One region of the Sporosarcina sp. P17b genome, then DNA from elsewhere that is predicted to be linked to it. Evidence: predicted binding sites of a transcription regulator. Region 1 holds the regulator's gene; each other region holds the start of a gene.
The links. Region 1 encodes LexA, which represses DNA repair genes until DNA is damaged. Its sites were predicted from a motif close to CGAACATATGTTCG; they were not measured.
Positions count from the first base shown of each region.

Region 2: the regulator LexA is predicted to act here: its motif matches at 2,339-2,352, upstream of CSV76_RS12360 (YhjD family protein).
Region 3: the regulator LexA is predicted to act here: its motif matches at 1,996-2,009, upstream of CSV76_RS13500 (YolD-like family protein).

Region 1 is NZ_PDYP01000001.1:274,460-278,932, reverse strand. It holds gene tkt (transketolase) at 1-6, opposite strand, end outside; gene CSV76_RS01390 (DUF896 domain-containing protein) at 115-351, opposite strand; gene CSV76_RS01385 (YneB family resolvase-like protein) at 419-1,072, opposite strand; gene yneA (cell division suppressor protein YneA) at 1,069-1,395, opposite strand; gene lexA (transcriptional repressor LexA) at 1,591-2,211, shown strand; gene CSV76_RS01370 (methionine gamma-lyase family protein) at 2,261-3,520, opposite strand; gene hfq (RNA chaperone Hfq) at 3,615-3,839, opposite strand; gene miaA (tRNA (adenosine(37)-N6)-dimethylallyltransferase MiaA) at 3,880-4,473, opposite strand, start outside.
Region 2 is NZ_PDYP01000011.1:8,586-13,058, reverse strand. It holds gene CSV76_RS12370 (M20 metallopeptidase family protein) at 1-313, shown strand, start outside; gene CSV76_RS17855 (hypothetical protein) at 970-1,095, opposite strand; gene CSV76_RS12365 (competence protein ComK) at 1,445-1,981, shown strand; gene CSV76_RS12360 (YhjD family protein) at 1,944-2,321, opposite strand; gene CSV76_RS12355 (nuclear transport factor 2 family protein) at 2,477-3,043, opposite strand; gene CSV76_RS12350 (response regulator) at 3,104-3,784, opposite strand; gene CSV76_RS12345 (sensor histidine kinase) at 3,813-4,473, opposite strand, start outside.
Region 3 is NZ_PDYP01000013.1:74,039-78,511, forward strand. It holds gene CSV76_RS13495 (methyl-accepting chemotaxis protein) at 212-1,924, shown strand; gene CSV76_RS13500 (YolD-like family protein) at 2,077-2,382, shown strand; gene CSV76_RS13505 (nucleotide excision repair endonuclease) at 2,417-2,794, opposite strand; gene CSV76_RS13510 (DUF3298 and DUF4163 domain-containing protein) at 2,914-3,531, shown strand; gene CSV76_RS13515 (proline dehydrogenase family protein) at 3,621-4,473, shown strand, end outside.

The DNA.
Region 1 (4,473 bases):
GGTCATGCTGTACATCCTTTCCGTCCTGTCTCATATGAGTGTTTTATAGTACATATTCCTACTCTAGTGTAGTCAATTCCAACGCTAATTACAATATTAATCCTTTACCTATCATCAATTTAGCGGTTTTTGGTTCGCACGAGCTTGTTTGACTTTTTCAGGTGTTACATCATTTCCTTCTGGATCCAACACTTTGACCGATTCAATTGTCTCACGCATACTTGAACGGAATGTTTCTAAGTATTCTTTTCTTAGTTGCGTTTGTTCTTTGGCTTCTTCAATCGATAATCCTGTTGTTTTCTTTTTTTTCGCAAGTTCATTGATACGTTGTATTTTCTTTTCTGATAGCATTATTAAAAGCCTCCATAAATAAGTCGTTTAGTAAAATGTAAACAACCTGGAGGAAAAGTGCAACCTATTAGTGTTGCTGTGTTATAAACTCCCTATACCTTCTATGAACCGTCGCTTTGCTAACCGCATGACCTAACCCATTTAATACAGTTGCAATTTCTTCGTATGTTAGACCTTTGTTGCGTAGTGAAACAATTTCTTCTATTGGAAGCTCAAGTCGCTCACGCCCTGGAGCTTGGTCGATATTACGTAAATTCTTCGAAGGATCATACCCTTTGTCAACAGCACGTTTCATCCCTCTACGTATTTTTGCATTATGTAATTTCCGTTGATATTCTTCTACGATTGCAAGAATTTCAAGCAACATCGTATCCATTTCATTCAGTTCTATCGTACCGTTAGAATGATTGGTAATTACAGTAGTCTCACTTTTAGCAATCACATGTAAAATTGCGACCCTTGCATTGCCTCGTCCTAACCGTGTTTCGTCTTGAATGAACAGTGCATCGACTGTGCCATCTTGGATTTGATCCAACATAGAAAGAAGACCTTCCCGATCCATGTCATAGCCACTTTGCCGATCTGTATAGATTCCAACACAATCATAAGATAACTCAGACGCTAATTTTTCAAGTTCTTCTTGTTGCCTAATAATAGATTGTTCTTGGGTCTCCTTTTCTGTACTCACACGGCAATAGATTACACATCTCTTTTCTGTCATCTGGATCCCTCTCCTACTTCAGCTACTCGGATATCTGTCTGTTTATCCATTTTAACAGGCACACGTAGTAATTCACCCGAAACGATTTGATCAGTAGGTAATTCATTTAATGAGCGTACTTGTTCGATCCAGTGGCTAGTTGGTATATCTTCAGAGTAGTTGGACGCTAGCTGCCAAAGTGTATCTCCTTCATTAATAACGATTTCCATATAGTGATCTTCTTCAGCCATTTTATCGAACTGAACCCAAGCGAATGAAACACAAACAGCTAATAATACTGCAAAATAATAATTATTTTTGATAAATTCTTTAATATACTCCATCATAATTCCTCCTCTATTTCCTGTATTTAGAATACACGTTCGGAATACTTGTTCTTAATTATAAGAGAACATACGATTCCATGTCAAGCAAAATTAGAACCTTTGTTTGATTAGTAGCCGAACACATGTTATACTATATTCAAAATAGTGGTTCAGTATTCCATTGCTCGTAAACTAGTAGAAGAGGTGAATCTGTTGAAGAAAATATCAAAAAGACAAGAAGAAATACTCGCTTTCATAAAAGATGAAGTTCGTTTAAAAGGCTATCCACCTTCCGTTCGTGAAATTGGAGAAGCTGTTGGACTGGCATCAAGTTCCACGGTTCACGGTCACTTATCAAGACTCGAGAGTAAAGGTTTCATACGCCGGGATCCAACTAAACCCCGCGCCATCGAGATCTTGGATCCAGAAGGATTGGATGAATTAAAAAGTGGTGTTATGCATGTACCATTAATCGGGAAAGTTACTGCTGGTAATCCAATCACAACAATTGAAAATATAGAAGAATACTTCCCATTACCAGATACGTTTGGTTCATCAGAAGATGAAATCTTCATGTTAGAAATTGTAGGAGATAGTATGATAGAAGCGGGAATTCTTAATGGGGACCGTGTAATTGTTAGACAAACACACTCTGCAAGTAATGGTGAAATTGTTGTTGCCATGACAGAGGAAGACGAAGCAACTGTTAAACGTTTCTTTAAAGAAAAAGACTATTTCCGGCTACAACCAGAAAACTCCTCCATGGAGCCGATCATTGTAGATAAGGTTTCTATATTAGGTAAAGTTGTTGGCGTATTCCGTATGATTCATTAATAAAAAAAGTGTATCGTGAAACCTAGAAGGTTTTCGATACACTTTTTATTTATACTAAGTTCTTTTCAAGCAACTGTTCCATAGAATCGAGCACAGCCGATTTTACATGCTCATAGGTCAAACCACCTTGAATATATGCTGTATAAGGTGGTCGAATCGGGCCGTCAGCTGTTAATTCAATACTGGACCCCTGAATGAATGTACCCGCTGCCATGATGACGTCATCAGCATAACCGGGCATATATGAAGGTTCCGGTGCGTACTGGGCATTGATTGGGGAATTTTGCTGGATCATCTGACAAAATGCAATCATTTGTTCCGCGTTCAAGAAATTAACTGATTGGATTAAATCCGTACGACGCTCACTGTAATGCGGTGTCGTGTCCATACCGAAACTGCCAAAAAATGCAGATGTGAAAAGTGCGCCTTTGACTGCCTGGCTTACTACATGCGGCGCTAAGAAGAATCCTTGATACATCTCCAGTAACGTGTCGAGTGACGCCCCTGCTTCGGCTCCAAGGCCTGGTGACGTCATACGATATGCACACTTCTCAACCAAGTCCTTCTTGCCCGCTATATAACCACCTGTTCTTGCTAATCCGCCACCTGGATTCTTAATAAGTGAACCTGCCATTAAATCAGCTCCAACTTCAACAGGCTCTTTCATTTCAACAAATTCTCCGTAGCAATTATCTACAAAAATCACGACATCTTCCTTCATTTTACGTACTTCCTTAATGATCGCTTCTATTTCATGGATTCTGAATGACGGATTGCTTGAATATCCTTTTGAGCGTTGAATGGCAACAATCTTCGTCTTAGAGGAAATAGCTTCTTTTGCTTTTGCGTAATCAACAGATCCATCTTCTTTCAAATCGATATGCTGATAGGATATTTGAAAGTCTTCCAATGAACCTGTATCTTTGCCGTTCCCCGAAATAATGGATTCTAATGTATCGTATGGCTTACCTGTTATGTAAAGCAATTCATCGCCTGGACGTAATATTCCAAACAAGCTGATTGTAATAGCGTGTGTGCCGGAAATAATCTGATTTCTTACGAGACAGTCTTCCGCCCCGAATACATCCGAATAGACTTGTTCCAACACATCACGGCCGCTATCATCATATCCATAGCCAGTAGAGCCTGATAGATGAAAGTCGCTTACTTGATTCTTTTTGAATGCTTGTAATACTTTTCTTTGGTTATAAAAAGCGATTTCTTCCATTGTCTTCACAAACGGAGCGATTTCTTCTTCTGCTTCTTGAGCTTTTAACAGTAATTTCTCATTAATTGGTGCGATTTGCATGTGTAGTACCTCATTTCATATTATCATCTTCTATTTTAGCAGATGGAATGCGTATGCCAAATAAAAGACAACAAAAAAACAGGCAAGCGCCTGTTTATTGTTCATCTTTTAAAATAACCGGTTTCGAAGGAGCATACGTAGAGATTGCATGCTTATAAATCAGCTGTTGTTTACCATCTGACTCGAGTAGAACGGTATAATTGTCATATGACTTGATTAGACCTTTCAATTGAAAACCGTTAAGCAAAAAGATTGTAACGAATGTGTTGTTCTTACGTAAAGAATTCAAAAACGTATCTTGCATATTTCCTTGTGCCATTCAATTGCCTCCTCATTCCTATTATTAAGTTATTCCCTACTTACTTCTGAAAATCCTTTATTATTTTACAAGTTGCTTGAAAAATTTCTTCCGTAGATTGATTAGCATTTACCCATTGAACCGGTAATTTATTACGGAAATAGGTAAGCTGTCTTTTCGCGTAATTACGTGTGTTTTTCATCACAGCTTCAATTGATTGTTCTTTCGTCAATTTTCCATCAAAGTAGGAGATCAACTCTTTATAGCCTATCGCCTGAACTGATTGCGTTTGACGAATTCCCTTATCCCATAATTGTTGGACTTCTTTAAACAAACCTGCTTCTACCATTTGTTCAACACGCAAATCGATTCTCTCATAAAGTAGTTCGCGGGGAAGATCAAGTCCAATAATCAACGAGCGATACATCGGCTGATTTCCTGACTGTTTTTCGTGATCTTGTTTTGTCAGACCAGTCACTTCAAGGATCTCAAGCGCACGCACAAGACGTCTGTGATTGTTTGGGTGTATTTTCTCCGAGCTTTTCGGATCTAACTCCGTCAGTCTTGCATGCAATACATCAGCCCCTTTTGCTTCAAGCTCTTGCTCCAGACGCGCACGCACTTCAGAATCAGCAGCCTGTTCTGTAAATCGATA
Region 2 (4,473 bases), on a different contig from region 1:
AAACGATTGTGAAATCACCGTGGAATACTTCCGCGGCTATCCAGCAGTAGTTAATCACGAAAAAGAAACGGACTACCTAAAAGCAGTAGCTGAGTCTATTCCTGGTTTAAAAGGCGTAGAAGAGATGCAACCTCAAATGGGCGGCGAAGATTTCGCTTACTATCTCGAAAAGATTCCAGGTACGTTCTTCTTCACGGGCGCACAGCCAGCAGATGCTTATCCACATCATCATCCACGTTTTGATTTCGATGAAAAGGCTATGATGGCAGCGGCTAAGACATTGGGCGCAGCGGCTATTGATTATCAGAACTAAATAAATGCAAGTGACTGAAGACATGCCCTAAGAATGTGGGGATGTCTTCAGTTTTTTTGTGTTGGGGTTTGATGATGTGGCGGTGGTGGATAGTAAGTAGGATACGATGTTAGGTAGTAGTTTTTGCAAACCCTACTCTTCCTTTTTTTATGCTAAAGTAGTGGTTTTACTGGCAGTGTAAGTGGGGCGATCATTGGCCCCACTTCGGCGGTGGTGGATGGCTTCCGCAATGAGCCAGACAGGAAAGTGCGCCTGGCTGTCTCATTACAACGCCTACCACGTGCAGCCGCCTTCGTTAGATAGTGTGTAGGACAGTTCAAATACTTGTTTTGCAAGAATAGGAACTAGTACTACCCAGTTACTGGTTTTATCTCCTATAAACCACAAACAAAATTGTCAACTACTCAGTAGCGCAGGTACAACTGCGGGGTCGGCCGTGGCCATGAGACAGCTAGCAGCTCCACCGCTAGTTGGCTTATGGCTGGAGGCAATCCCCCACGTGCCTGCGCGAGTCTAAAGCATTACCCTCACCACTTTCAATGAACAAGCCAATATCGAGCAACGACCTAATCTATCTCCTAATGACTTTGCTAAGACAGAAGAATCGTACCACCCAGTCACTGGTTTTCATTTTCTATAAAACACAATCTAACTTGTCAACCACTCAGTAGCGCAGGCACAACTGCGGGGTAGGCCGTGGCCGTGAGACAACTGGCAGCTCCACCGCCAGCTGGCTCATGGCTGGAGGCAATCCCCCACGTGCCTGTGCGAGTCCAAAGCACGAGCCCTCACTACTTTCCATGCACAAGCCAATATCGAGCAACGACCCAATCTATTCTCATCACCAATAACAGTAATTAGCAACATGATAGATAGAACAACAAACTAGTTGATCGTAAGTGGAAGGCGGCGACTCCCGGAGGATCAGCGGCTCAAGCCGCGCCCTCGGAAAAGCGTCCGCCTGCAACGTTGATCAACGTTGCCTTCACCTTTACCAGCTACCTGCCAATAATTCGATAAAAAACAACATATTGATAGAATACTCGCCATCTTCCAACATTACAGTTGATTTTAGTTTTTTCTATACTATAATTAATACGTATATGGTCCTATAAAACAGGAGGGAAGAATATGGCTAATCCACATCATCTGTCGTCTTACATCGTAACATTCCATACTTTTGCATTACTTCATGGACAACATGCCAACCCATACTATACAAAAGTAGTGGAAAGCGACCGGACGTTCATTGTTGAGAAAACACCATTAGAAATCATGAGAGATTCTTGTGCGCATTACCGTTCCAACTTCGAGTCCATCATCAACAGCTCCAAGGTGGATTTAAGAAATCGTCCAAAGCCTCCGATCATGCTGACGCATTCAAATGATCAGCCGCTATTATTTTTCCCTTTACTGTCCCCTACCTTACATAAAAACACGTGGGTAGCTTATCACGCAGTAAAAGATGCTGTTCAGAACAAAGATGGCGTCTCCGTCGTTCTGAAAAACGATACGCAAATGCAACTTGATACATCACTGGCTACCGTTTATCGGCAGATGGCCTTGTCACATATTTTATCGCAACGATTTGAAAATGCTCAGGAGCAGTTACGCAGTTCATATTATATGATCATGGACCCGAAGAGCTCTGATTCACCAATTTCCTGAGATACAAATTTAACAGTTCTTCCGATCGATTACGTAAGCGTACATTCAAATAGCGGCGTATATCTTGATAGCCATCATGTAAAAATACATATTCCGTAAACAGTTCATCTGTTGAACGGCGTACTACTTTCATTTTGTGCTCATGCAAATACATAGCTGTCATTTGTAAATCAGTGGATACGGTATGCATCGTTTCGTCTAGCAAATTAAGATAGGGACTTTTCAGTTTGAACGGCACCTTCTCCAGTAACTGGCGATCCCGTTCCATAATCGTCAATAGCATGGGCAGGTAAATATAGTTCTCTAAATAGGGCATTGCCTCCGCGGGGATCAAAGGCACAGAAATCGCCTCCTTACAGAACGTATGTTCCTACATCGATTATAATTCCTTTAGCGCAGAAAAGCAAGTACTCATAGTATGGCTTTTTTTTGCATAAAAAAACTTCCAGTTGTCAGTACTGGAAGTTTTGTCACAAAATCGATATGTGTACTCGTTTATTGGTTACCTGGTTCATCGCCGATAAAGTGGATAGAGAACACTTTCCACTCACCGTCTTCTTTATTGAACACAGTCACTTGACGGCCTTCAGGTGTATTTTCTACTCCTGTTTCAATATCCGTGAATGTAGTTTTTAACGTAGAAAATAACTGTGCACTGTCTTCTTTATATTTTACAATCGTTTCATTGTCTACTTCGCGTTTCATTGTAGTATTCTCAAGCATTTCTTCTGTAGCTTGACGCTCTTCATCTAAGTCATAGCCTTTGGTAGAAAGTGTAGCAAGATACCCTTCGACATCCTGATTGTTCAGCGTTTCGATATAGTTATCAAAAGCAGCTAGAATTTTTTCTTTCTCTTCTTTCGGCACATCTACAGCTTCTTCAACTTCGTCGCCAGCCATGCTGAACCCTACTTTATTATCATCTATTCCATGATCGATTGCTCCATTACCCGGTGCTGCTTCGCCAGTTTCTGGATCATTCTGTTTTGTTTCATCTTTGTTACCACATGCACCTAATACGAGTACCAACGCCATGGACGCGACTGCTATTTTTTTCTTCATATGCTCCTCCTACGTAGAGAAAAAGGCCTTCAGCGTGCAAAGACCTTTTTTCATTTTTAATTATTTTACTTCTACCCAACCATTTTTGATTGCTGTTACAACAGCTTGTGTCCGGTCATTTACACTCATTTTTTGTAGAATGCTTGAAACGTGGTTTTTCACTGTTTTTTCTGAGATGAATAGCGTTTCACCAATTGTTCGGTTACTTTGGCCATCTGTCAGCAATTGCAGAACTTCACATTCGCGCTTCGTCAATAAATGAAGTGGACGACGAATATCGTTCTGTTGGAAGGATCCTTTATGTTCTCTTTCGCTTAAACGACGGAATTCAGATACCAAGTTATGCGTGATTTTCGGGTGCAAGTACGAACCACCATTCGCTACTACTTTGATTGCTTGTACAATTGCGTCTGCATCCATTTCTTTTAGCATATAGCCTAGTGCACCTGTTTTCAAAGCATGTGTAACGTATGATTCATCATCGTGGATCGATAGCATGATAACGCGCGCATCAGGGAACTCTTTAACTAATTGCTCAGTTGCGTCTACACCATTCATGCGTGGCATATTAATATCCATCAGCACTACGTCTGGCTCATATTCTCTGTACAACTCCACTACTTCTACTCCATCGTCGCCTTCTGCTACTACGGTAAACGATTCTTCAAAATCTAAAATTCGTTTAACTCCTTCACGGAACAATTGGTGATCATCTACTATCAAAATTTTCGTCGCTTCCATATTCTATTCCTCCCAATAATTACCTTACTTACAGTTCTTTGTCCAGCGGAATTTGGAAAAGTATTGAAGTGCCTTCCCCGACTTTCGAGGTGACCTTCATTTTCCCTTTCAACAACTCCACACGCTCCTGCATTCCAATCAAACCAAAAGATTTCTCTTTTACTTCTTTTGTATCAAAACCAAGACCTTGGTCTTTGATCAATATATTGACGGTTTCACGCAACCACTCAATTTTCACCCATATTTCATCAGTTTTCGCATGCTTGATACTATTATTTACTGATTCCTGTATGAGACGAAAAATGCCTACTTCAAAATTGGAAGCAAATCGTTTTTCTGCTCCGTTACTTTGAAAGTTAATGATTAGCGGAGCCTCGTATTCACTAATGGTCGACAAATATTTTCGTAATGTCGGAACAAGTCCCAGGTCATCCAAAGCCATAGGCCGCAAATCGTAAATGATGCGGCGCACTTCAGATAGCGCTCCCCTTACCATTTCTTTAAGGTAAGAAAGTTCTTGCATCGCTTGTTCTGGACCATGCTGGACAAATGTTTTTTCGATTAAACCTGAACGCATTAAGACATTCGCCAGCATTTGAGCTGGTCCATCATGAATGTCACGTGATAATCGTTTCCGTTCTTCTTCTTGCGCTTGAATAATTTGGACCGCAAAATCTTGTTTCTGTCGG
Region 3 (4,473 bases), on a different contig from region 1:
TTCAAGAAACTTTATGTTTATATACTATTCATCATACAATATTATATACGAAATGAAACAGTTGTGACACGATAATAATACCTACGTCTTGCTTATTATTTTATATTTAAAGAGTTTTTCATTTTCTTCTTTTTAATTGTAGATTGATAGCGTATGATAAAGACAACGAATGAACTAGATGAACTAAATAGGAAGGTGGGCATAAGGTTTGATGAAAGTTAAAGATTCGTTAACATTTCAGCTAGGTACGATTATAGCTGGAATCTTGGTGGTGATGTTAGCCATTACATCACTAGCTACATATAAGACTGCTTATGACAAATTATATGACGCTGCAGGAATTGAAGCATATGGATGTGCCAATATTACTACTGGATTGATTCGACCGGGTGATATGGACAAGGCATTAGCTGGTGAGGCAGATACACAAGATGAGATTGGTAAGACGTTGAACTGGACAACTGAACACAAGAATATATTTGAAACACAATATATTGTGGATTTGGACGGAAAACTCATTGCGCTTGACGATAATTTGAGGGCGAAAGGGTTTAAACCGGGAGATCAGTTCCATTTGGACAAAGAAGCGATTGATGAGTTACTTGAACACCAACATCCAACCTACTCTCAACCTTACGAGTATGGCGACATGAAGCGACTTTCAGGTTATGCGCCTATTCATAAGGATCAGGATACTAGTAAAGAAATCATCGCAGTAAGTGTCATTGATTTTGATGCCAACATTGTCAAACAACGTACATGGGATGTCGTACGCGATGGGATTTTGCTTAGTATCATTCCGATGTTGCTGGCTTCAGTCGGAACAGGCTTCCTGATTCGTCGGAAAACGAAGCCGATTACGAGTTTAATTGAGCAAGCGAAGAAAATTGCGGACGGCGACTTGGCGGTTCAACCGACAGAAGTGAAATCACAAGACGAAGTGGGCGACTTGGCTCGTACACTGAATCGGATGACGGTGAACTTACAAGATATGATTGCGACGATGAATACGACTTCGCAGCATTTATCTGAAAACGCGGGAGAAACTTCTGCATCACTTTCTGAAATGCGTGAAGCGATTACGATGGTTGCGAATAATATTGAAGAAGTTGTCACAGCGGTTACAGATAGCACGTCGTCTGCGGAGCACGCAACGGGTATTCTGACGGGATTAGCAAGTGGTTTGGACAACACGAAGCAAAGTGCCGATTCCATGCTAAATAATTCCAATGAAACGATGAAGATTGCACTAGAAGGCGCGAAACGTGCGGAAGAAATTCGTGACGATATGGAATTAATTAGAAATGGTTCACAAGAAGTAGGAGACACCATCCAAAACTTGGTTGAGTCTACGACGAAGATTCAAAACATCACGGGCTCCATCGCGGGAATCGCAGCTCAAACGAATTTACTCGCATTGAACGCATCCATTGAAGCGGCTCGTGCAGGTGAACACGGTAAAGGCTTTGCGGTAGTTGCGGAAGAAGTACGAAACCTTGCTGAGCAATCCAATCAAGAAGTACTCGAAGTAGAGAAGCTGGTGAAAGATATTTCGGATCGCATCCAGCAAGTCATTACTTCCACATCAGAAAATACGAAACACATCACGAAAGGTACAGAAACGGTGAAGCTAACGTCTGAGTCTTTGAGTAATATTTCCGTAGCAGTTGGAGAAACTGTCAAAGAAATTAAAAACATCTCGAACTTGATGACGTCAGAAGCTTCGAAATCAACAGAAGCTGTTCAGTTGATCGAGCACTTGACACACTCTGTACAAAATATAGAAGATATGACGAATAATATTGCAGCAGCTGCCGAGCAAACGACAGCAAGCATCGAAGAAATCTCAGAACGTTCCATGCAGACCAATCAAATGGCGCAGGAACTTGAAGTGTTTGTCGGTTCATTCAAATTACCTAAATAAACACTCGACCATCGCTTTTCAGGCGATGGTCTTTTTTACTATTGATTTTCGAATGTACGTTCTGTATACTGCGAACATACATACGCTTAAGAAATGGGGAATACGTGATGGAAAGGAATCGAGATAGAGGGAAATTGAAGTGGACCTCGCTAATGCTGCCTGAACACCTCGAGAGACTGCGTGATTGGCAGCAGGAAGACCACTATATAGAACGACCCGAGTTGACTGACTGGGAGCTACAAACGATGCAGGAGACGCTTGAAGTTGCTTGGCGCAGACGTTGTGAGACATGGATCAAAACGTGGCATGATGGGGAAGTCCGCTTTCATCAAGGGGTGATTGAAGCGCTCGATTTGCAGACGATGACAATTGTACTGCGCGACCCGTTCGGAACAGAAAGAATTCATGTGGCGGATGTGATGGATGTTCGGTTATCAAGAGAAGCTGACGGATTGTAGACAAAAATAAAAGCCGTCTGCGAAGGCAGACAGCTCAGTCTCTGAAAAATGCTTTTTCTACGTTGTACTTGGCTTGCTGTGTGTTGATTACGTACGTTTCGTAGATTTCGCGTTCCATTGGATCATCGATGATAACAGCGGAAATTTTCGCTACTTCTTCACGGTGATTACGCAATGGAGACACTTGGTCTTCAAAATGCTTTTTCAGACGTGGACGTAATTTTCGTGCTTTTCCTACGAATAACAACTCGTCGCTTTGGTTGAAGAACAACAAAAGGCCGCCTTTATCCCGTGGAATATCATGAAAATCGATGAAACCATAGATTGGCTTGATCGGTGTTTCATCCGGTCCCATTTCTTGTTTTCTGCGAACGATCGTTACGTCCGGTTTAGGTAATGTAATATTGATCATTTTACTTCACATCCTCATATCAGTCAGTGTTTATCCTATCATATGACAGAAAAAAAAGCGAGAAACTTTCCATCCAACCCTTGCATATAGTAGACAAATGTCTGGGGAAGGATGAAACGATGAAAAATCCTGCTGTTATAGAAACGTATCATCTATCGAATACGAGACCAAAAGTGGATGTGTATTATCCTGTCATCACGAAACTAGATGATCCAAAAGTCCAGAAGAAGCTAAATGACGTACTCTTCAAGGAAATGAATAAATTACTTGTGGAAAATAATTATTATGAATCAAGTCTTGTGGAATTGGTGGCAAATTACGAAGTCAAAAATAACCAACGTGATATTTTAAGTATCAACTTAATCGTCTACTCATTCACAGGCGGAGCGCATGGTATGACATACGTTAAATCGCTGACGCTCGATACGAAGACGGGAAGGCAATACAATTTGCAAGATTTATTTAAGCCGGGCAGTCCATATGTCCAGAAAATCTCGGAATATATTAGACGTCATATTCAGCAATGGAAAACGCCCGTCTTAGAACCATTCACTAAAATACGTCCTGATCAGGATTTCTATATAGGTGATACTAGTTTGGTTGTTTATTTCCAATTGTACGAAATTTCTCCTTACGTGGCAGGTTTCCCTTATTTCCCGATACCGTTACTCGATTTACAAGAAATCATCAAACCGAATAGTCCCGCAGATCGCATGTTACCATTTATCGGATTTTGAAAATAAACTGAATAAACTATTGTATGGGCTTACATGACGAAATAGTGTTATAATTTCAATATACTAAATATACAATTGAGGTGGAAACTATGCTAAGAGATTTCTTTATCGGTTTATCTGAAAATCAACTATTAAATCAAGCTGCCCAAACATACGGCTTCCAATTAGGAGCCCAACAAGTGGTGGCAGGAACCAACATCGAAGAAATGATCAAAAGTGTCAAAGAGCTCAATCAAGCAGGTATTTCATGCACGATCGACAATCTGGGTGAATTTGTGTTCGAAAAAAGCGAGGCCATCGAAGCGAAAGAACAAATCTTAGCCGTAGTGGACGCAATCCAAGAACATCAAGTGGATGCGCACATCTCACTCAAACCATCACAGCTTGGCCTCGATATTGACTATGACTTTTGTAAACAACAAATCGAAGAAATCGTTGAACGTGCAAGCCAAAACGAGATCTTCGTTAATTTCGACATGGAAAATTACGACCGGCTAGACCCGACGTTTAAGCTACTCGATGAATTGAAGGTGGCGGGCTATAAAAATATCGGTACGGTCATTCAAGCGTATTTCCACAATGCGATGGACAATACGAAAAGATACGAGGATACACGTCTTCGTTTAGTGAAAGGCGCGTATAAAGAGTCGCCTGACGTCGCGTATATGGATAAAGTAGATATTGATGAAAATTATATAAAGATTATTGAAGAACATTTATTGCATGGAACGTTCACGTCGATTGCGACACATGACCACAATATCATCAATCATGTGAAGCGATTTGTGAAAGAGCATGATATTTCCCGTAATCAGTTCGAGTTCCAGATGTTATACGGTTTCCGCAACGAGTTGCAGTTGCAACTGGCGAAAGAGGGCTATAACTTCTGTACATACGTACCATTTGGCGAGGACTGGTACGGGTACTTCATGCGAAGATTAG